Regions from separate parts of the Sphaerisporangium sp. B11E5 genome, predicted to be linked through region 1. Evidence: predicted binding sites of a transcription regulator. Region 1 holds the regulator's gene; each other region holds the start of a gene.
What was found. The regulator LexA, encoded in region 1, represses DNA repair genes until DNA is damaged. The targets are predictions, from matches to a motif close to TCGAACANNTGTTCGA.
Positions count from the first base shown of each region.

Region 1 (7,090 bases):
CAGGCCGAGCTTCCAGCCCTCCAGGTACACCTGCTCGATGTCCTCGACGGTGGCGGACTCCGGCAGGTTGACCGTCTTGGAGATGGCGCCGGACAGGAACGGCTGGGTGGCCGCCATCATGCGGACGTGGCCCATGGGCGCGATGGCCCGCTCGCCCATGGCGCAGTCGAACACCTCGTAGTGCTCGTGGCGCAGGCCGGGGGCGTCCATCACGTGGCCGTGCTCGGCGATGTACTCGACGACCGCCTCGACCTGCTCGGGCTGGTAGCCGAGCCGGCGCAGCGCGCGCGGGATGGTCTGGTTGACGATCTGCATGGAGCCGCCGCCGACCAGCTTCTTGAACTTCACGAGCGCCAGGTCGGGCTCGATGCCGGTGGTGTCGCAGTCCATCATCAGGCCGATGGTGCCGGTCGGCGCGAGCAGCGACGCCTGCGCGTTGCGGTAGCCGTTCTTCTCGCCGAGCTTCAGGCACTCCTGCCACTGCTCCGTGGCCTCGGCGAGGATCGGGCGGTCCAGGTCGTCGGCCGCACGCAGGTCGTCGTTGGCCGCGGCGTGCTTGCGCATGACCCGCTTGTGGGCGGCGGCGTTGCGCTTGTAGCCGTCGTAGGGGCCGACGATGGCGGCCAGCTCGGCGCTGCGGCGGTAGGAGACGCCGGTCATCAGGCTGGTGATGGCCGCGGCGACGGACCGGCCGCCGTCGGAGTCGTAGGCGTGGCCGGTGGCCATGAGCAGCGCGCCGAGGTTGGCGTACCCGATGCCGAGCTGGCGGTACGCCCGGGTGGTCTCGGCGATCTTGCTGGTCGGGAAGTCGGCGAAGGTGATCGAGATGTCCATCGCGGTGATGATCAGCTCGGTCAGCTTCACGAACCGGTCGACGTCGAAGCTGTCGTCGTCGCGCAGGAACTTCAGCAGGTTGATGCTGGCGAGGTTGCAGGAGGAGTTGTCCAGGTGGACGTACTCCGAGCACGGGTTGGACGCGGTGATGCGGCCGGTCTCCGGGCAGGTGTGCCAGTCGTTGATCGTGTCGTCGTACTGCACGCCGGGGTCGGCGCACTCCCACGCGGCCGTGGCCATCTTGCGGAACAGCGCCTTGGCGTCGACCCGCTCGATCACCTCGCCGGACAGCCGGGCGCGCAGCCCGAAGTCGCCGCCGGCCTCGACGGCCCGCATGAACTCGTCCGAGACGCGGACGGAGTTGTTGGCGTTCTGGTACTGCACCGAGACGATGTCCCGGCCGCCGAGGTCCATGTCGAAGCCCGCGTCGCGCAGCGCGCGGATCTTGTCCTCCTCGCGGGCCTTGGTCTCGATGAACTCCTCGATGTCGGGGTGGTCCACGTCGAGCACGACCATCTTGGCGGCCCGGCGGGTGGCGCCGCCGGACTTGATGGTGCCCGCGGAGGCGTCCGCGCCGCGCATGAACGACACCGGGCCGCTGGCGGTGCCGCCGCTGGACAGCAGTTCCTTGCTGGAGCGGATGCGGGAGAGGTTGACGCCGGAGCCCGACCCTCCCTTGAAGATCACACCCTCTTCCTTGTACCACTCCAGGATCGACTCCATCTGGTCGTCGACCGCCAGGATGAAGCACGCGCTGACCTGCTGCGGCGAGGCGGTGCCCACGTTGAACCACACCGGCGAGTTGAAGCTGAACACCTGGTGGATCAGCGCGTGCTTCAGCTCGTGGTCGAAGATCTCGGCGTCCTCCTCGGTGGCGAAGTAGCCGTGCTCGCGCCCGGTGCGGGTGTAGACGCCCACCACCCGGTCGACCAGGTCCTTCAGGCTGCGCTCGCGCTTCGGCGTGCCGACGGCGCCGCGGAAGTACTTGGTGGTGACGATGTTGGCGGCGTTCACCGACCAGAAGTCGGGGAACTCCACGCCGCGCTGCTCGAAGTTGATCGAGCCGTCCCGCCAGTTGGTCATGACGACGTCACGGTGCTCCCAGCGCACCTGGTCGTACGGGTGCACACCGGGGGTGGTGTGGATACGCCTGATCTTCAAGCCCTTGGGGGCGCGCTTGCCCCCGCGTCCCACTGAGCCACTCACCGTCTCCGTCATGATCTCCCCCTTCCGGGGCCCAGGCCCACGTTCACGAAAACACGTCGTCACACCGTTCCGATCCCCGAGGGGACCGGTCACCGTCAGGCCGGTTCCGCCCGGCCGGCCGCCCTGGCGTCCCGCGCGGCCCGAAGCTGCTCGATCTCCGCCTCGAAGTCGGCGAGCGTCTCGAAGCCGCGGTACACCGAGGCGAACCGCAGGTACGCCACCTCGTCCAGGTCGCGCAGCGGCCCGAGGATGGCGAGGCCCACCTGGTGGGCCGGGATCTCGGCCGTCCCGGTGGCCCGGATGCTCTCCTCGACCCGCTGGCCGAGCTGGGCCAGGGAGTCCTCGCTGACCGGCCTGCCCTGGCAGGCCCGCCGCACTCCGGCGATCACCTTGTCCCGGGAGAACGCCTCGGTCACCCCGCTGCGCTTGCTGACCATCAGCAGCACCGTCTCCTGCGTGGTGAACCGGCGTCCGCACTCGGGGCAGGTGCGCCGGCGGCGGATCGCCGCGCCGTCCTCGGTGGAACGGCTGTCGATGACCCGGGTGTCCGGATGACGACAGAACGGACAGTGCACGTGCCACCTCCCCCGCCCACGCGGAACAGGCCGGCGCACATTCCGGTGACTACCCGGTGCGCCGACGGAAACACAACCTATGGTGAACCACATCGGTGTAACTACTAGATGTTGTGGTCCAACCGTAGGAGTGCCGCAGCATGAACGCAAGTCGAAGCGACCCCTACGCCCGGACCACCCCGCCCATCAGCGACAACGGCATCAGGAGCGGCGTGTCGCACCACTGTGCCCCAGTGGCACCCCTTGCCCCACAAGGCACCACCCGTACGCCGCCGGAAGCCGCTCCGCACCGGTGCAGAACCTTACGGAGGGGCGCCGCGTGTGATCGACTTCGACACCCGCCAGGCATAAGATCGCAGAAGTCGAACACGAGAGCGATCGAACTCCCGTACGATGGCGGACACGATAATGCCCGCTCAGGGGCATGATTCTCGAACATGTGTTTGATGACGATCTTGAACGGAGCTATTGTCGCCGTGTGGGCGGCATGCAGGCATGGCAGGCACACCGGCGGCCGGGCTGGGCGGGCGCCACGGACCGAGCGCCTCACCGGCGCCCGGTGAGGAGGAGTTCATGAGCGAGCAGGGCGAGACCGGCGCGGTCGCCAGTGATCTGGCGGTGCGAAGGCGTGACGAGCTCGGGCTCACCCCGAGGCAGCGCAAGATCCTTGAGGTGATCCGCGACTCGGTGCAGCAGCGGGGCTATCCGCCGTCCATGCGCGAGATCGGCGAGGCCGTCCAGCTGACCAGCACCTCCAGCGTGTCCCACCAGCTCACCGCGCTCCAGCGCAAGGGATACCTCCGCCGCGACCCCCACCGGCCGCGTGCCCTGGAGGTCCGCCTGCCCGGTGAGCCCGCCCTCTGGGTGGACCCTGTGGACGGCGAGGAGGAGTCGCTGGTCAGCAGGCCCACCGCGGCGTTCGTCCCGCTGGTCGGCCGCATCGCCGCCGGTGGCCCCATCCTGGCCGAGGAGCGCGTCGAGGACGTCTTCGCGCTGCCCAAGCAGCTCGTGGGCGAGGGCACGCTGTTCCTGCTCCAGGTCGCCGGCGACTCCATGATCGAGGCCGCCATCGCGGACGGCGACTGGGTCGTGGTGCGCCAGCAGCCGGTCGCCGACAACGGCGACATCGTCGCCGCCATGATCGACGGCGAGGCCACCGTGAAGACCTTCAAGCGCAAGGACGGCCACGTCTGGCTGGTGCCGCAGAACCCCGTCTACGACCCCATCCCCGGCGACGAGGCCACCATCCTCGGCAAGGTCACCGCCGTCCTGCGCAAGCTCTGACCCCGTCCCGTCCGGCCGCCAGGTGCCGGGTCAGCGATCGCTGACCCGGCTCTTCGGGTGTCTTCGCACCGCGTCAGGGGACGATGTTCACCAGCTTCGGCGCCCGCACGATCACCTTGCGGGGGGCGCCGTCCAGGTACGTCCGCACCTTCTCCGAGGCCAGGGCCAGCTCCTCCAGCGCGGCGCCGGAGATGTCCGGAGAGACCTCCAGGCGGTCGCGGACCTTGCCGGCGACCTGCACGACGCAGGTGACGGACTCCTGCACCAGCAGGGCAGGGTCGGCCGTCGGCCAGCCGGCGTGCGCGACGGTCGGGCCGTGGCCCAGGCGCTCCCAGCCCCCCTCGGCGCAGTACGGGGCGACCAGGGACAGCAGCACCGCCAGGGTCTCGGCGGCCTCGCGGACCGCCGGGTCGGCGGCACCGGGGCCGGTGTCGATGGCGCGGCGCGCGGCGGTGGTCAGCTCCATGGTGCGGGCGACCGCCACGTTGAACTTGTGCGCCTCGACCAGGCGGGTCACCTCGTCGATGGTGCGGTGGGTGACCTTGCGCAGCTCGGCGTCGCCCGTCGAGAAGTCGGCCCCGGGCGCGGACGCGGCGCCGGCCTCGGCCATCACGCGGAACGCCCGGCTCAGGAACTTCTGCGACGCCGCGGCCGAGACGTCCGCCCAGTCGATGTCGTCCTCGGGCGGGCCGGCGAACACCATGGTCAGCCGCACGGCGTCCACACCGAAGTTGTCGATCTGCTCGCCCAGGTCGACGCCGTTGCCCAGCGACTTGGACATCGCCTTGCCCTGGTTGATGACCTGCCCCTGGTTCAGCAGGCGCAGGAAGGGCTCGGGGAAGTCCACCATGCCCATGTCGTGCAGCACCTTGGTGAAGAACCGCGAGTACAGCAGGTGCAGCACCGCGTGCTCCACCCCGCCGACGTACTGGTCGATCGGCCCCCAGCGGCGCACCTGCTCGACGTCGAACGGCGCGTCCTCCGACTGGGGCGAGCAGTAGCGCAGGAAGTACCACGAGGAGTCGACGAAGGTGTCCATCGTGTCGGTGTCGCGCAGCGCGGGGCCGTCGCACTTGGGGCAGGTGACGTTCACCCAGTCGGTGGCGCTCGCCAGCGGCGACACGCCCTTCGGCGCCAGCGCCTCGCCGCGCAGGTCGGGCAGCGTGACCGGCAACTGGTCGTCGGGGACGGGCACCTCGCCGCAGTCGGGGCAGTGGATGATCGGGATCGGCGTGCCCCAGTAACGCTGGCGGGACAGCAGCCAGTCGCGCAGGCGGTAGTTGACGGCGGCGGCGCCGGTGCCGCGCTCCCCCAGGATCTCGATGATGCGCGCGATGGCCTCGGTCTTGGTCAGCCCGTCCAGCGGCCCGGAGTTGACCAGGCGGCCCTCGCCCGGGGTCGCGGTGCCGGTCCCGGCCGGGTCGGGCAGGCCGGTGTCCACGACGACCCGCACCGGCAGGCCGAACTTCAGCGCGAAGTCCAGGTCGCGCTGGTCGTGCGCGGGCACCGCCATGATCGCGCCGTGGCCGTAGTCGGACAGCACGTAGTCGGCCGCCCACACGGGGATGCGCTCGCCGTTCACCGGGTTGATCGCGTGGCGCCCCAGGAAGACGCCGGTCTTCTCCTTGTCGGTGGCCAGCCGCTCGATGTCGGTCAGCTTGGCGACCTCGGTGCGGTACGCCTCCAGCGCGGGCCGCTGCTCGGGGGAGACGATCTCCTCGGCCAGCGGGGCGTCCGCGGCCACGACGAAGAACGTCGCGCCGTACAGCGTGTCCGGGCGGGTGGTGTAGACGGTGACCGGCTCGGCGCGGCCCTCGATCTGGAAGGCGACGTCGGCGCCCTCGGAGCGGCCGATCCAGTTGCGCTGCATGGTCAGCACGCGCTCGGGCCAGCCGCCCTCCAGCTGCGCCATGTCGTCCAGCAGGCGGTCGGCGTAGTCAGTGATCTTGAAGTACCACTGGGTCAGCTCCCGGCGCACCACCTCGGCGCCGCACCGCTCGCAGTGGCCCGCCACGACCTGCTCGTTGGCCAGCACCGTCTGGTCCTGCGGGCACCAGTTGACCAGGCCGCCCTTGCGGTAGGCCAGGCCCCGCTCGAAGAAGCGGTTGAACAGCCACTGGTTCCAGCGGTAGTACTCCGGGTCGCTGGTGTGCAGGCGGCGCGACCAGTCGAAGGAGATGCCGTACCGCTTGAAGGACGTGGCCTGGGTCTCGATGTTGGCGTACGTCCACTCCGCGGGGTGGGCGTTGCGCCGGATCGCGGCGTTCTCGGCGGGCAGGCCGAAGGAGTCCCACCCGATGGGGTGCAGGACGTTGTACCCCTTCTGGAACCAGTAGCGCGCGACGACGTCGGCGATGGCGAAGACCTCGCCGTGCCCCATGTGCAGGTCGCCGGACGGGTAGGGGAACATGTCGAGCAGGTACTTGCGGGGACGCTCGTCGTCGTCGCCGCCGGCCCGGTAGGGGTCCAGTTCCTCCCAGCGGCGCTGCCACTGGGGCTGCAGCGTCTGCGGATCGTACTGCTCGTCGCTCACGGTCTCGTCCTTTGGTTCATCTGGGGCGCGGATGGCTTGATCGATCTTGACCAATAAATAAACCCCCCGTGTCCACGAGGGGCAGCCGCGTCGACCCGCGTCTCAGCGCGCTCGACGCGGCCGGCCAAGAAGCAGGGTCCCGCCACGCATAGCTCAAGGGTAGCGCAGGCCGCAAAGCGCGTTCATATCGTTTGGGCTGCCGGGTGGCCGGGTGATCGAAATGGGGGCACATAGCGACCCGATGGTGATAGATCCGTTGTGCCCCGTATGTACCTTTAGTTTACGCTTTTCGCTGTGGTGAACTCGTATGGGCCAGGACGCGGCCCGGATTTCCCGGGGGACGACCTGCCGATGCAGGATCCGCCGACCGACCCCAACGGCCTGAGGCTGCGGGAACCATTCTCCGATTCTCCTGCGGACACCCCCGCTCCACATGAGATCATGCCGAGCACCCCCAATCCGGGCATGATTTCGGGAGGTTCGCCCGCGATGGCACCTGAGCAGTCCAGCCGGCCCACGCGGGCCCCGGCATGGCCGGAAAGCCCCCCGCCGTGGCCGGAGATGCCACCGCCGTCCGCGCCCCCGTCGTACCAGGACCCGGTCGCCCCGCCGCCCGGCCCCTCGCACCACACCGGCCGTCCCGAGCACGGCCCCCACG
Region 1 covers NZ_JBDPMD010000049.1:23,340-30,429, forward strand. Annotated here, with positions in the region: gene ABGB17_RS31605 (vitamin B12-dependent ribonucleotide reductase) at 1-2,052, opposite strand, end outside; gene nrdR (transcriptional regulator NrdR) at 2,136-2,615, opposite strand; gene lexA (transcriptional repressor LexA) at 3,189-3,899, shown strand; gene leuS (leucine--tRNA ligase) at 3,973-6,465, opposite strand; gene ABGB17_RS31625 (hypothetical protein) at 6,922-7,090, shown strand, end outside.

Region 2 (7,090 bases), on a different contig from region 1:
GCCGGTCCTCGGTGGTGGTGTCACCGGAGCGGACGGCCACCGAGACGTCCGGCGCGGGCAGCCCCATGGCGCGGGCCGCCTGCCCGATGCCGGCCAGCGGCGCGCGGAGGTTGCGCTCGACGTCCACCGCCAGCGCCTTGAGCGGCGACACGTACACCACCCGGCACCGCCGCGGCCCGTCACCGCTCTTCCCACGCCCGGCACCCTTCTCACCCTTGCCCCCTTTGGTGCCCTTCCCGGCCGCACGGGACCCTGAGACGCCACCGGACCCGGCGGTCATGCGGGTGGCGGCCAGGCGGTCCAGGGACCACAGGAAGGCGGCGAGGGTCTTGCCCGAGCCGGTGGGCGCCACCACGAGGGTGTTGTCGCCCTGGGCGATGGACCGCCAGGCGCCTTCCTGCGCCGCCGTGGGCGCGGCGAAGGCGCCGGTGAACCATCGCCTGGTCACCGGCGTGAAGTGGTCGAACACCGAAGCGGTCACCGTCCCATCATGCAACCCGCCACCGACAGAAACGGCCGTCGCCCGGCACCGGACGGGCCGTACCCCGGCCGTGAGGCGCCACCGTCACCGGTCTTGACATCCAGGACACCAGGGACGTCACCTGGGAGCATGGACATCGACTATGCGGCGATCGATGCGGCCCGGGAGCGTATCCGGGAACAGCACCTCCACGCCCGGCGCCCGGAAAGCAGCGCCCGCGGCCTGCACCACTTCGCACTGATCTGCTCCGACGTCGAGCGGACCATCACGTTCTACCAGGACCTCCTGGAGTTCCCGCTGACCGAGATCTTCGAGAACCGGGACTACAAGGGCTCCAACCACTTCTTCTTCGACATCGGCAACGGCAACCTGCTGGCGTTCTTCGACCTGCCGGGGCTCGACCTGTCGGAGTACCAGGAGGTCCTCGGGGGCCTGCACCACATCGCCATCTCCGTGGAACGCGGCAAGTGGGAGAAGCTGCGCGGCAAGCTGGACGACGCCGGCGTCCCGTACCAGCTCGAAAGCAACGCGTCGATCTACTTCCGCGACCCGGACGGCGCCCGCCTGGAGCTGCTCGCCGACCCGCTCGGGGAGATGTACGGCAACAAGGTCATGTGAGGCCCACGCGTCCCGCGCGGCGACGGCCGCGGTCCAGGCGCCTCGGGCCGGCGACGATACTGGTGGGATGCGTCTCACGGAATTCTGGCAGCGGATGAACCGCCACTTCGGCGAGAGATACGCCGAGTCCTGGGCGCATGACTACGTCATCGCCCAGCTCGGCGGCCGCACCGTCACGCAGGCGCTCGCCGAGGGAGAGTCGGCCAAGGTCGTCTGGCGCGCCGTGTGCGAGGTGACCGACGTCGACCCGCGACTGCGCTGACCCTGAGTCACCCGCGCCGGGAGCCGGGGAAACAGGTGGCGGCCTCGCGCCCGCGTCCGGCGAGCCGCTCGGGAGTTCCCCCCACGATCGAACAATCGTTCGCTATATTTGGAGCTGCCGACCCCCGGTGCCGCGGGTTCCGGAAATTGTCGGTGCCACCCCGTAGCTTCCCAGGCGACGGAAACGAAGACTTCTACACCCTCCAGGGGGCATCCCATGGCAGCCAACGACCGCGAGAAGGCCCTTGAGACCGCGCTCGCCCAGATCGAGCGGCAGTTCGGCAAGGGCTCTGTCATGCGCCTCGGCGATGACGCGCGGGCCCCCATCGAGGTGATCCCGACCGGGGCGATCGCGCTCGACGTGGCGCTCGGCATCGGGGGCTTCCCCCGGGGCCGCATCGTCGAGATCTACGGCCCCGAGTCCAGCGGTAAGACCACCGTGGCGCTGCACGCCGTGGCCAACGCGCAGCGGGGGGGCGGCATCGCGGCGTTCATCGACGCCGAGCACGCCCTCGACCCCGACTACGCGCGCAAGCTCGGTGTGGACACCGACGCGCTGCTGGTCTCCCAGCCCGACACCGGTGAGCAGGCCCTCGAGATCGCCGACATGCTGATCCGCTCCGGCGCGATCGACCTCGTCGTGATCGACTCGGTCGCGGCCCTGGTGCCGAAGGCCGAGATCGAGGGCGAGATGGGCGACAGCCACGTCGGCCTGCAGGCCCGGCTGATGTCCCAGGCGCTGCGCAAGGTCGCGGGCGCGCTCAACAACACCGGCACCACCGCCATCTTCATCAACCAGCTCCGCGAGAAGATCGGCGTCATGTTCGGCTCGCCCGAGACCACGACCGGTGGCAAGGCGCTCAAGTTCTACGCCTCGGTCCGCCTCGACGTCCGCCGCATCGAGACCCTCAAGGACGGCACCGAGCCCGTCGGCAACCGCACCCGCGTCAAGGTCGTCAAGAACAAGATGGCCCCGCCCTTCCGCCAGGCCGACTTCGACATCCTGTACGGCGTCGGCATCTCCCGCGAGGGCGGCCTGATCGACATGGGCGTCGAGCAGGGCTTCGTCCGCAAGGCCGGCGCCTGGTACACCTACGAGGGCGACCAGCTCGGCCAGGGCAAGGAGAACGCCCGCAACTTCCTCAAGTCCAACCCCGACATCGCCAACGAGATCGAAAAGAAGATCAAGGAAAAGCTCGGCGTGGGCCCCCGCATCGACACCCCCGCCGAACCCCAGGCCGCCACCCCGCCCCCCGCCCCCACCCGCGGCCCCAAGGTCCCCAAGCCCGGCGACGTCTGACCGCCGCCGCCCCGGAGCTGACCAGGCATGCCCGCAGACGACCCCGGCCCCTACCCCACCGCCCCCACCCGGGGCGACGGCGGCGAGTCCCCTCCTGGAGACAACGGCGGCCGGGGCGGACCCTCAGCCCAGAGCTCCGGCCGGTTCGGGTTCTCCGGGCAGGATTCCGGGACGTCGGAGGAGGCGTCCGATCGGTTCGGGTTCTCCGAGGCGGATTTCGAGGTGTCCGGGGAGGCGTCCGCTCAGTTGGGCGGTGCGGGGCGTAGGTCCGGGCGGTCCGGGGCGTCCAGGCGGAGGTCGGGCAGGTCCAGGGGGGCCGGGCAGGGGTTCGATGGGCCTGTGCCCGGGTCGGTGGCGGCGTCGGGGCCGGAGGCTGATCCGGCGGCGGTGGCGCGGGCCATCTGTTTGCGGTTGCTGACGTTGGCGCCGCGTACGCGGGCGGAGCTGGCGCGGGCGTTGCGGAAAAGGGATGTGCCGGAGGACGTGGCGGAGGCCGTGCTCGACCGGTACACCGAGGTCGGGCTGATCGACGACGAGGCGTACGCGGAGGCGTGGGTCGATTCGCGGCACGCCGGGCGCGGGCTGGCGCGTCGTGCCCTGGCGTCCGAGCTGCGCACCCGTGGCGTCGCGGAGGACACCGTGCGGGACGCCGTCGACCGGCTGGACCCCGAGCAGGAGGTGGAGACCGCCCGCCGGCTGGTGGCACGCCGCCTCCCGGCCACCGAGGGCCTGGAGCCCGCGGCCCGCGTCCGCCGCCTTGCCGGCATGCTCGCCCGCAAGGGGTACTCCGGCGGCATCGCCTACCGCGTCGTCCGCGAGGCACTCGAATCCGAGGGCCAGCCCACCGAGGACGAGTTGTTCGACGGACTGGACTGACCCATCGCCCGAGACCTCGCCGTACGGCGCCAGGTGTTCGCGTGTATGCCCCGGAAACCTCGCCGTACGGCGGCGCCGGGTGGTTGGCGTGTACGTCCCCGGAAATCTCGCCGTACGGCGGCGCCGGGTGGTTGGCGTGTACGTCCCCGGAAATCTCGCCGTACGGCGGCGCCGGGTGGTTGGCGTGAACGTCCCCGGAAATCTCGCCGTACGGCGGCGCCGGGTGGTTGGCGTGTACGTCCCCGGAAATCTCGCCGTACGGCGGCGCCGGCTGGTTGGCGTGTACGCGCCCCCCGAGACCTCGCCGTACGGCGGCGCGGGGTTCGTGTGTGCCGTTCAGGGCCGTGACCGGGGACCGGCTGCGCGGTGGTGGGGAGCCGGGGTCAGAGGGCGTGGAGAGCTGGGAGGAGTTCCTTCTGGGACCAGGTGAGGAAGTCCTCCTGGTGGGCTCCGCCTATCTGTACCAGGGCCACGTGGGTGAAGCCGGCGTCGGTGAACTTTCGTACGGCGTCCACCACGGGGCGGACGTCGGGGCCGCAGGGGACCTGGGAGGCCACGTCGTCCGGGCGGACGAACTGGGAGTAGGCGGCGAAGTTGACGGGGGCGGGAAGTTCGGACAGGACCTTCCAGCCGGCGGGGAACCAGCGCCACAGGCGGTGGGCCCGGGTCTTGGCGGCTTCCACGTCTTGGTCGTAACAGATGGCGAGCTGGCCGTAGATGGGCTTGCCTGAGCCGCCCGAGGTCTGGAAGCGGTCGACCAGAGCGGTGTCGGGGTGGACCGCCACCAGGGCGTCGCCGTATTCGGCGGCGAAGTCCACCGACTGGGAGCCGGAGGCGGCTATGGCGATCGGGATCTCGCTGGGCGGGAGGTCGTACAGCTTGGCGGAGTCCACGGTGTAGTGGTCGCCGCGGTAGCTGACGTACTCGCCGCCGAACAGGGCCTGGATGATCTCGATGGCTTCGCCGAACATCTCGTGGCGGATGTTGACGGGGGGCCAGCCGCGGCCGACGACGTGTTCGTTGAGGTTCTCCCCGGCGCCGAGGCCGAGGGTGAAGCGGCCACCGGACAGGGCGCCGATGGTGGCGGCCTTCTGGGCGACGACGGCGGGGTGGTAGCGCATCGTCGGGCAGGTGACGTACGTCATCAGGGGGAGTGACTCGGTGGCGTACGCGGCGGCGCCGAGGACCGACCAGGCGTACGGGGAGTGGCCCATCTCCTCCAGCCACGGGAAGTAGTGGTCGGAGATGACGGCGTAGTCGAACCCGGCGTGCTCGGCGGCGACCACGTCCTCGACGAGCTGCCGGGGAGGGGTCTGCTCGCTCATCATGGTGTATCCGATGCGTGCCATGGCAGCCCCCTACCCCTGTTCGGGCGAGTTGCCCGAAAGGACGGAAGAATCTCCGGAATCGGGGACGGGAGCAGGGCCCGAGGAGACGCCGGGCAGGCACGGGCGTCCGAAATGGGGCCCATCCCGCGCGGTACGCCGGGCCGCGCCGGGGCCGTCCCGGGACCGCACGCCCGTCCGGCACGGTTGAACGATCATGAGCCGGGAGGGAACCCCCCACGCTTCTCACCGGCGCAATTTTCCCGTGTTATCCGACAAATCCTGACTAATCAGGCTAGATGTCCCATGGGAGCGTGCCCACCCCGCTGCCGTGAGCGTGCAAAACCGTCTTGACGGGCGGACTTTGCTTGCTCGTTACCTCTCTGACGCTTAATCTCGACCACAGTGAGGAGTTACTCCGCGCAGTGCGGATCGCGATAACGGTTGACGACGGACGATCAAGACCGATCACAACCAGTGGCCGGGTGCTTCGGCGCCAGGACGCCGGTCCATATTTGTCTGACCAGAATCGCCCGGCCGGGCCGTTCCGTGCTGTGGGTGTGACGCCTCGTGTGCTTGGTCGCGACGCGAGGAGGGGTGCACCCGCATGACGTCGACAATCGTGATCATGCTGGCGGTAGCCGTTGTCCTGCTGGCAGTCATCGCGATCGTCGCGTTGGTCGTGCTGATACGCCGGACCAGTGGTGGACGCGCGGTCCGCAAGGACGCGACTCCCGACCAGCTCGCCGAGGTGCACGCCGAGCTGGAGCAGGCCCGCCGCGAGGGCACCGAGATCCGCGTCAAGGCCGAGAGCGACGCCGGCGAGGTGCTCCGCCGGGCGGAGGCCGCCGCGGAGGGCGCGCTGCGCATGCGCAAGGACGTCGAGGAGGAGACCCGCGTCCTGAAGAACGAGCTCAAGGAGCTCAGGTCCGACCTCGAACGCCGTGAGCTCCGTCTCGCCGAGCGCGAGCAGCGCCTGGACGAGGAGGCCCGCCGCCAGGCCGAACGCGGGCGCGCGATCACCGAGACCGAGGCCGAGCTGGCCGGTCGCAGCCAGGCCCTGGACGAGATCGAGCACAAGCAGCGCGAGGCGCTGGAGCGGGTCGCGGGCCTGACCGCCGACCAGGCCAAGGCCGAGCTGGTCATGAGCATCGAGAACCAGGCCAAACGCGAAGCCGCCCTGATCGTGCGCGAGATCGAGAGCGAGGCACGCAAGGAGGGCGAGAAGCGCGCCTGCAAGATCGTGACGCTGGCCGTGCAGCGGGTCGCCACCGAGCAGACCGCCGAGTCGGTGGTCAGCGTGCTCCATCTGCCCGGCGACGAGATGAAGGGCCGCATCATCGGCCGCGAGGGCCGCAACATCAGGGCCTTCGAGTCCACCACCGGCGTCAACCTGATCATCGACGACACCCCCGAGGCCGTTCTGCTGTCGTGTTTCGATCCGGTACGCCGGGAGACCGCCCGGCTGACGCTGGAGAAGCTCGTGCTGGACGGCCGCATCCACCCCCAGCGCATCGAGGAGGCGTACGAGCGCAGCAAGGACGAGGTCAAGCACCTGTGTGTGCGCGCCGGTGAGGACGCCCTGGTCGAGCTGGGCATCACCGAGATGCACCCCGAACTGGTCACGTTGCTCGGCCAGCTGCGCTACCGCACCTCCTACGGGCAGAACGTGCTCAAGCACCTCATCGAGTCGGCGCACATCGCGGGCATCATGGCCAGCGAGCTGCGCCTCGACCCCATGCTGCTCAAGCGCTGCACGGTGCTGCACGACATCGGCAAGGCCCTCACCCATGAGGTGGAGGGCAGCCACGCCCTGATCGGCGCCGAGATCGCCCGGCGGTACGGCGAGCACGAGGACGTGGTGCACGCCATCGAGGCCCACCACGGCGAGGTGGAGGTCCGCACCGTGGAGGCGGTGCTCACCCAGGCCGCCGACGCGATCAGCGGCAGCCGCCCCGGCGCCCGGCGCGAGTCCCTGGAGGCGTACGTCAAGCGGCTGGAGCGGCTGGAGGAGATCGCCCAGTCGTACGACGGCGTGGAGAAGGTGTTCGCCATGCAGGCCGGCCGGGAGATCCGGGTGATGGTGCGCCCGGACGCCATCGACGACATCCAGGCGCAGGTGATCGCCCGGGACGTCGCCAAGCAGGTGGAGGAGGAGCTGACCTACCCGGGCCAGATCCGCATCACGGTGGTCCGCGAGTCCCGCGCCACCGAGTTCGCCCGCTGACG
Region 2 covers NZ_JBDPMD010000011.1:51,204-58,293, reverse strand. Annotated here, with positions in the region: gene ABGB17_RS13645 (DEAD/DEAH box helicase) at 1-481, opposite strand, end outside; gene ABGB17_RS13640 (VOC family protein) at 611-1,099, shown strand; gene ABGB17_RS13635 (DUF3046 domain-containing protein) at 1,167-1,361, shown strand; gene recA (recombinase RecA) at 1,578-2,660, shown strand; gene recX (recombination regulator RecX) at 2,688-3,536, shown strand; gene ABGB17_RS13620 (TIGR03557 family F420-dependent LLM class oxidoreductase) at 3,920-4,885, opposite strand; gene rny (ribonuclease Y) at 5,469-7,088, shown strand.
Region 2: recA (recombinase RecA) is a predicted target of LexA. The motif match lies at 1,449-1,464, and genes of this name have one in related genera.

Region 3 (7,090 bases), on a different contig from region 1:
GGTGCCGAGCGCCGAGTCGCCCTCGACGATGAACAGCTCGCTGCGGTCCACCGCGTCGCTGCGGCAGTCGACCAGCTTGGCGGGCAGCGCGGAGTTCTCCAGGGCGCTCTTGCGGCGCTGGTTGTCGCGGTGCTCGCGGGCCGCGATGCGGGCCTTGGCCGCCGAGACGATCTTCTCGAGCACGGCGCGGAGCTGGAGCTTGTGGGCCCGCTTGGTGCTGGCGAACAGCTCCTTGAGCTCCTTGGACACCACGTGGGACACGATGCGGCTGGCCGCCGAGGTGCCGAGGACCTCCTTGGTCTGCCCCTCGAACTGCGGCTCGGGCACCCGGACGGTCACCACGGCGGTGAGCCCCTCCAGGATGTCCTCCTTGGTGACCGGGTCGTCGCCGTTCTTGAGCAGCCGCGTCTCGCGGAGCTGCTCGTTGATCGTGCGGACCAGGGCGCGCTCGAAGCCGCTGACGTGGGTGCCGCCCTTGGGGGTGGCGATCACGTTGACGAACGACCGGACGGCCGTCTCGTAGCCCTTGCCCCAGCGGATCGCGACGTCCACGGTGAGCTCGCGCTCCACCTCGGTGGAGGTCATGTGGCCCTGGTCGTCGAGCACGGGGACGGTCTCGTGGAAGTGGCCGGAGCCCTGCAGGCGCATGACGTCGCACACGGCCTCGTCGCGGGCCAGGAACTCGGTGAACTCGGAGATGCCGCCGTCGAAGCGGAACTCCTCCTCCAGCACCTCCTCGCCCCGGACGTCGCGCACCGCGATGGTGAGGCCGGGCACGAGGAAGGCGGTCTGCCGGGCGCGGACGTGGATCTCGTCCAGCGAGACCTCGGCCTCGCGCAGGAAGATCTGCCGGTCGGCCCACCACCGCACCCGCGTGCCGGTGCGCTTCCTGCGCAGCGGCCCGCCGTCGCGAAGGCCCGACTTCTTCTTGAACCGGGCCGTGGGCCCGTCGCCGTCGAACACGCCGGGCACGCCGCGCCGGAAGCTGATCTCGTGGATCCGCCCGTCGCGGTCGACCTCGACGTCCAGCCGCGAGGACAGCGCGTTGACCACCGAGGCGCCGACGCCGTGCAGGCCGCCGGACGCGGTGTAGGAGCCGCCGCCGAACTTGCCGCCCGCGTGGAGCTTGGTGTAGACGAGCTCGACACCGGCGAGGCCGCTCTTGGGCTCGACGTCGACGGGGATGCCCCGGCCGTCGTCGCGGACCTCGATGGACCCGTCGGCGAACAGCTCCACCTCGATGCGCGTGCAGAACCCGGCCAGGGCCTCGTCCACGGCGTTGTCGACGATCTCCCAGAGGCAGTGCATGAGACCGCGGCTGTCAGTGGAACCGATGTACATTCCGGGGCGCTTACGGACGGCCTCAAGGCCCTCCAGCACCGACAGGTGACGGGCGGTGTAGCCCGTCTCCGCGCTGACTGCGGTCACTCCCACTCCCACTGAACATCGAACATGTGTGCGTAGCCTACCGTTTCCGCTGCCACGCCGCCCCTAAGCGTCCCACCACTACGGGGTACTGCGTCATCCCGCGACGGAATCACCTCACTTAACGACACATTCTGCTCTCGGCGTATCCCGGGCACGATTGGGAACGTCCGTATCGGGTTAGATGTTGTGCCAAGTGACTGACGCCAAATCCCCACGTCAGTGGGGTGACCCGAAAGGCGATACGTGACTGGAGCACTCGCCCCCACCAAGCCGCTGACCGCCCTGGACCGCTGCGACCGGTGCGGCGCCCAGGCGTACATCCGCGCGTCTCTCCCCATGGGCGGGGAGCTGCTGTTCTGCGCCCACCACGGGCGACGGCACGTCGCCGCCCTGCGCGACAAGGGTGCCGAAATCCAGGACGAGTCGGCGCGCTTGAGCGAAACCCCCGCAACATCTGCCAGCAACGAGCGGTGAGCACCGGCTCCCCGCTCCTGACCCCATAGATCACAACCACACACGAAACGCGGTGACATCAGGCCCTCCTGGACGTCACCGCGTGCCATGCGGGACGCCGACCCCCCGGCGCCCCGCGGAGGATCGCCGGGACGCTTAGGGCTCGCCGGGTCCCCTGACCTGGGCGGGCGCTAGGATCGTGCGCCGTGCTGATCCTGTTGCCGCCGTCCGAGGGAAAGGCCGCCGATGGCGACGGCCGGCCCCTGGACCTGGACGCCCTGAGCTTCCCCGCGCTGACCTCCGCCCGGGAGAAGGTCCTCGACGCGCTCACCGCCGTGGCCCATGGGCCGCGGGAGGAGGCGCTGGCCGTGCTCGGGCTCACCACCGGCCAGGCCGGTGAGCTCGCCGTGGACCGCGAGCTGCGCACCGCGGCCACGCTGCCCGCCGCGAGGCTGTACACCGGGGTCCTGTACGACAATCTGGGCCTCGCCACCCTGGACACCGCCGCCCGCCGGCGCGCCAACCGTTCCGTGATCGTGTTCTCGGGCCTGTGGGGCGCGCTGCGCCTGCGGGACCGGGTTCCCCCGTACCGGCTCTCCATGGGCGTGCGCCTGCCGCGCCTGGGCGGTCTGGCGGCCCACTGGCGGCCCTTCCTCACCGACGCACTCGGCTCGGAACGCGGGCTCATCGTGGATCTGCGCTCCTCCACCTACGCCGCGGCCTGGCGCCCGCCGTCACCCACGGTCACGATCAGGGTGCTTCGCGAGGTGGACGGCACACGTTCCGTGGTCAGCCACATGGCCAAGGCGACGCGCGGCGCGGTCGCGCGCTCACTTCTCGAACAGGGGACGAGTCCCCGCAGCCCGAGAGCGCTCGCCGGGCTGCTGAGGGACCTCGGTCACACGGCCGAGCTCGGCGCGCCGCCGCGGGCGGGCGAGCCCTGGACCGTGGACATCGTGATCAATACGTGACGTTCAGCCGGGAGCAGGCCTTGCTGTACTCCTTCGCCGGGTCGCCGAGATGCGACCACGGCAGGGTGCTGAACCGGCCGGCCGTGCGGGCCAGGTGGCCGCGGGCGGGCCTGCGCATGTCGGCCAGGTAGAACGCCGCGCCGAACGCGTTGTGCGCCTCCACGGTGCGGGGGTGCGGCCGTCCGCCGCGCACGTCGTGCCAGCGGCCGGAGGCGGCGGTCAGTTCACGCTGCACCTCGAACGAATCCCATAATCGCGACCGGCTCACCCGCTCACCGGACATGTGCTCGAAGTAGGCCAGCGGCAGCAGGGCGGACATCGGGTCGCCGCTGCCCGCGCGGGCGGCGGCGGCGCGGGCGAACACCAGCATCTCCTGGCTCGTGCCGCCCCAGCCGGGCGACAGGCTGATCAGGCGGGCGACGGCCGTGGCGTACAGGCGCGGGGCGCGGGCGAGCGCCTCCTCGTAGATCTCGTCCCGTTCCCGCCTCGGCCATTCCAGGCCCACGGCCAGCCACAACAGGGAGATCCACGGCACCGGGTCGTCCGGGACGAGCCGCGCGGCGGTGTGCAGCGGCGTCCGGGCGGACTCCAAGGCACGCTGGTACATCTGCAGGCGGTCCGCCTGGACGGCTCGCGCCCGGACGTCCGGTTTGATGTGCCACGCCTCTTCGATGCGGACGCGGGCGAGCCACAACCACAGATCGGGATTGGCGCGGTCTCGTGACACCAGGGCCTCGATGCCCCCGGTGAGACCCACGGCGGCCCTTCCCAGCGCCTCGACACGCAGCGCGCGTACCTCGTGGTCCCCCCGGGAACCGACGAGAGCGGGAAGAGCGGATTCGAGGTGCCCACGCCCGAGGGCGTGCACCGCCTCGTCGAGCACGGCATCCGTCCACGGACGGCTTGCGATCAGTCGTGGCCCCCGAGCACGAGCCCGATCCACTTCGATCACACCCATGGCGCGGAGCCTAGGAAACGTCAAGACTCCCGGCGCTACCGGGACGTTACGGCCGCGTTAAGACCCCCCGGCGCGACCGCCCGGTCGTGGCCTCCGGGCACCACCCCGGCCGCGCGACCCGTGCGGCGATGCCCGCGAATGCCGTATCGCCCCACCGGGCATCCCTCCCCGCCCCGGCGGACCCCTGACCGCACACCTTCACCCCAGAACACCGGATCGCGACCCCGCCGAGCCGCCGCCCGGGCCGCGGAGACGGCCGGGAGCAGAGACGCCCAGGGGCGGAGACGGCCGGGACGGCCCGAGGGCAGCCGGGGGCTAAGACGACCGGGCTCCCGCCCTGAACGGACGGGAGCCACGCGGCTGATCGTGATCAGTCCAGGTAGTCGCGCAGGACCTGGGACCGGGAGGGGTGGCGCAGCTTCGACATGGTCTTGGACTCGATCTGCCGGATGCGCTCACGCGTCACGCCGTAGACCTTGCCGATCTCGTCGAGGGTCTTCGGCTGGCCGTCGGTGAGGCCGAACCGCATGGAGACCACGCCCGCCTCGCGCTCGGACAGCGTGTCGAGCACCGAGTGCAACTGCTCCTGGAGCAGGGTGAAGCTGACGGCGTCGGCGGGCACGATGGCCTCGGAGTCCTCGATGAGGTCGCCGAACTCGCTGTCGCCCTCCTCGCCGAGCGGGGTGTGCAGGGAGATCGGCTCGCGGCCGTACTTCTGCACCTCGACGACCTTCTCGGGGGTCATGTCGAGCTCGCGGGCCAGCTCCTCCGGGGTGGGCTCGCGCCCGAGGTCCTGGAGCATCTGGCGCTGGACCCTGGCCAGCTTGTTGATGACCTCGACCATGTGGACCGGGATGCGGATGGTGCGCGCCTGGTCGGCCATGGCCCGGGTGATCGCCTGCCGGATCCACCAGGTGGCGTACGTGGAGAACTTGTAGCCCTTGGTGTAGTCGAACTTCTCCACCGCGCGGATCAGGCCGAGGTTGCCCTCCTGGATGAGGTCCAGGAACAGCATGCCGCGGCCGGTGTAGCGCTTGGCCAGCGAGACGACCAGCCGGAGGTTGGCCTCCAGCAGGTGGTTCTTGGCCCGGCGGCCGTCCTCGGCGATCCACTCCAGCTCGGCGCGCACGTCGACGGGCAGCCGCTCGCCGTCGTTGGCCAGCTGCTCCTCGGCGAACAGGCCGGCCTCGATGCGCTTGGCCAGCTCGACCTCCTGCTCGGCGTTCAGCAGGGGGACCTTGCCGATCTGCTTGAGGTAGTCCTTCACCGGGTCGGCGGTGGCGCCGGCGGCGGCGACCTGCGCGACCGGGGCGTCGTCGTCGTCATCGGAGATGATGAGGACCTCGTCGTCGGACTGCGTCTCGGGGCCGGCCTTCGACTCCTCGACCTCGGCTTCGGCCTCCGCCTCGATCTCGACGTCGGGCTCGCCCTCGACCTCGGCCTCCGCGTCGGGATCGGCCTCGGTCTCGGCGTCGGACTCGGCGTCCACCTCGACGTCGAGGTCGAAGTCCTCGAGTTCGAGGTCGCCCTCGATCTCGAGATCCTCGTCGTCCTCAGAGGCGACCTTCGGCTTGGTTTCGATCTTGGGCGATGGCGACGCGGGCACGGCGACCTCCGGCTTGGCCTTCTTGGCGAGGGCGGCAGGGGTGGGGACCTTGGCAGGCGCGTCGGTGGCGGGCGCGGCGGCGCTGCTCGCCGGGACGGCCTTCTTGGCCGCGGGCTTCTTCGCCGCCGGCTTCTTGGCGGCCGGCTTGTCGCCGGCTGCCGCTGCCTCGCCTCCGGCACCGCTCACCACGGCAGTGACGGTATCGGGCTGCTCCTTGGCCGCCGCAGTGGCGGACTTGGTCTTCTTGACGGGGGCGGCGGTGCGACGCTTGGCCGGGCCACGAGACCTCTTGGGCGCCGCCGAGTCCGCGGCGGTCACCACGACGGTCACACCCTCTTTGCTGAGGTTCCGCAGGAACCCAGCGGCGTGCGACATCGGGATGTCCGCCTCCTCGAAGGCCTTACGGACATCCTCGGACTCGAGGAAACCCTGCGAGCGCCCACGCTCGATCAGCCGCTGAATGACGGGCTCGTTCAGCTCAGACGACGGCTTCGAGCGAGTCGAACTTGCAGGCGACACGAACACCTCTCGAACGAACGCATGGTGAGAATGGACCCAGGTACCCGCTAGGGGCGTTTGCTTCTTTTCGGTGGTGGGCCGTGCGAACCGCGACGTACCTGCCCAGCATTGTGGCATGACCCCGCAGTCCTTACGGCCGCCTCACGGCGGTTGCCCCTCCACCCTAGGCCGACCGGAACAGTAGTGCGTACGGAAGCGGGTCACCGATACCCGAAAGCAACCCTTATGACTGATTCATTCAGTCACTCTTTGTGGCGGCCGGCACGTGGACGGCGAGCACCGTGACGTCATCGTCCTGCTCATACCCCGCCAGCATGCGATCCACCAGGAAGTCAAGCAACATGTGCGGATTTCCTAGGACTTCAGGGGGCGCCTCCCCCACGACAGAACAAAGTTCTGCCAGTCCGGCGTCCAGGCCGCGCTTGCGGTTCTCGACCAAGCCGTCGGAGTAGAGCACCGCGGTGTGACCCGGCGGCACGGAGAACTTGAACTGCTTGCGGGTGGTCGGCCAGCCGAGCGGCGTGCCGGGCTCGCCCTCCGACAACACCGCCGTGCCCTGGGGCGACACCAGCAGGGGCGGCGGGTGCCCGGCGAGGGCCAGCATGCCGTCCCCGCTGCCGGGCTCCACCACCATGTAGGCCAGGGTGGTGACCTGCTCTTCCTCCTCGGTGGCGCCGAACACCCGGTCCAGGCCGGTCAGCACGGCCGCGGGCGGCGGGTTGGTCAGCGCGAGGGCCCGCATCGCGTTGCGGATGCGGCCCATGCCCGCGGCGGCCTTGACGCCCTTGCCCATGACGTCGCCGACCACCGCGGCCACCCGGGAGTCCTCCAGCACGAACGCGTCGTACCAGTCGCCGCCGACCTGGACGTGCCTGCTGCCGGACCGGAACCGCTGCGCGAGGATCACCCCCGGGATCACCGGGAGCCGCTCGGGCAGCAGGCTGCGCTGGAGCGTCTCGGCGGTGCGGTGCTCGCGCTCGAACAACGTGGCCCGCTCCACGGCGAGCGCGCACTGCCCCGCGAGCGCCTCCAGGAAGACGCCGTCCTCCTGCGAGATCTTCTGCGGGCGGGTGTGGGCGAACCTGAGCGCGCCGAGCGCCCGGCCCGCCGCCAGCAGCGGCAGCCCCACCCAGGACCGCTCGTCGCTGTGCTCCA
Region 3 covers NZ_JBDPMD010000026.1:35,476-42,565, reverse strand. Annotated here, with positions in the region: gene ABGB17_RS22580 (DNA topoisomerase IV subunit B) at 1-1,428, opposite strand, end outside; gene ABGB17_RS22575 (hypothetical protein) at 1,672-1,902, shown strand; gene yaaA (peroxide stress protein YaaA) at 2,088-2,852, shown strand; gene ABGB17_RS22565 (hypothetical protein) at 2,842-3,735, opposite strand; gene ABGB17_RS22560 (RNA polymerase sigma factor) at 4,181-5,935, opposite strand; gene ABGB17_RS22555 (SpoIIE family protein phosphatase) at 6,174-7,090, opposite strand, start outside.
Region 3: ABGB17_RS22580 (DNA topoisomerase IV subunit B) is a predicted target of LexA. The motif match lies at 1,447-1,462, and genes of this name have one in related genera.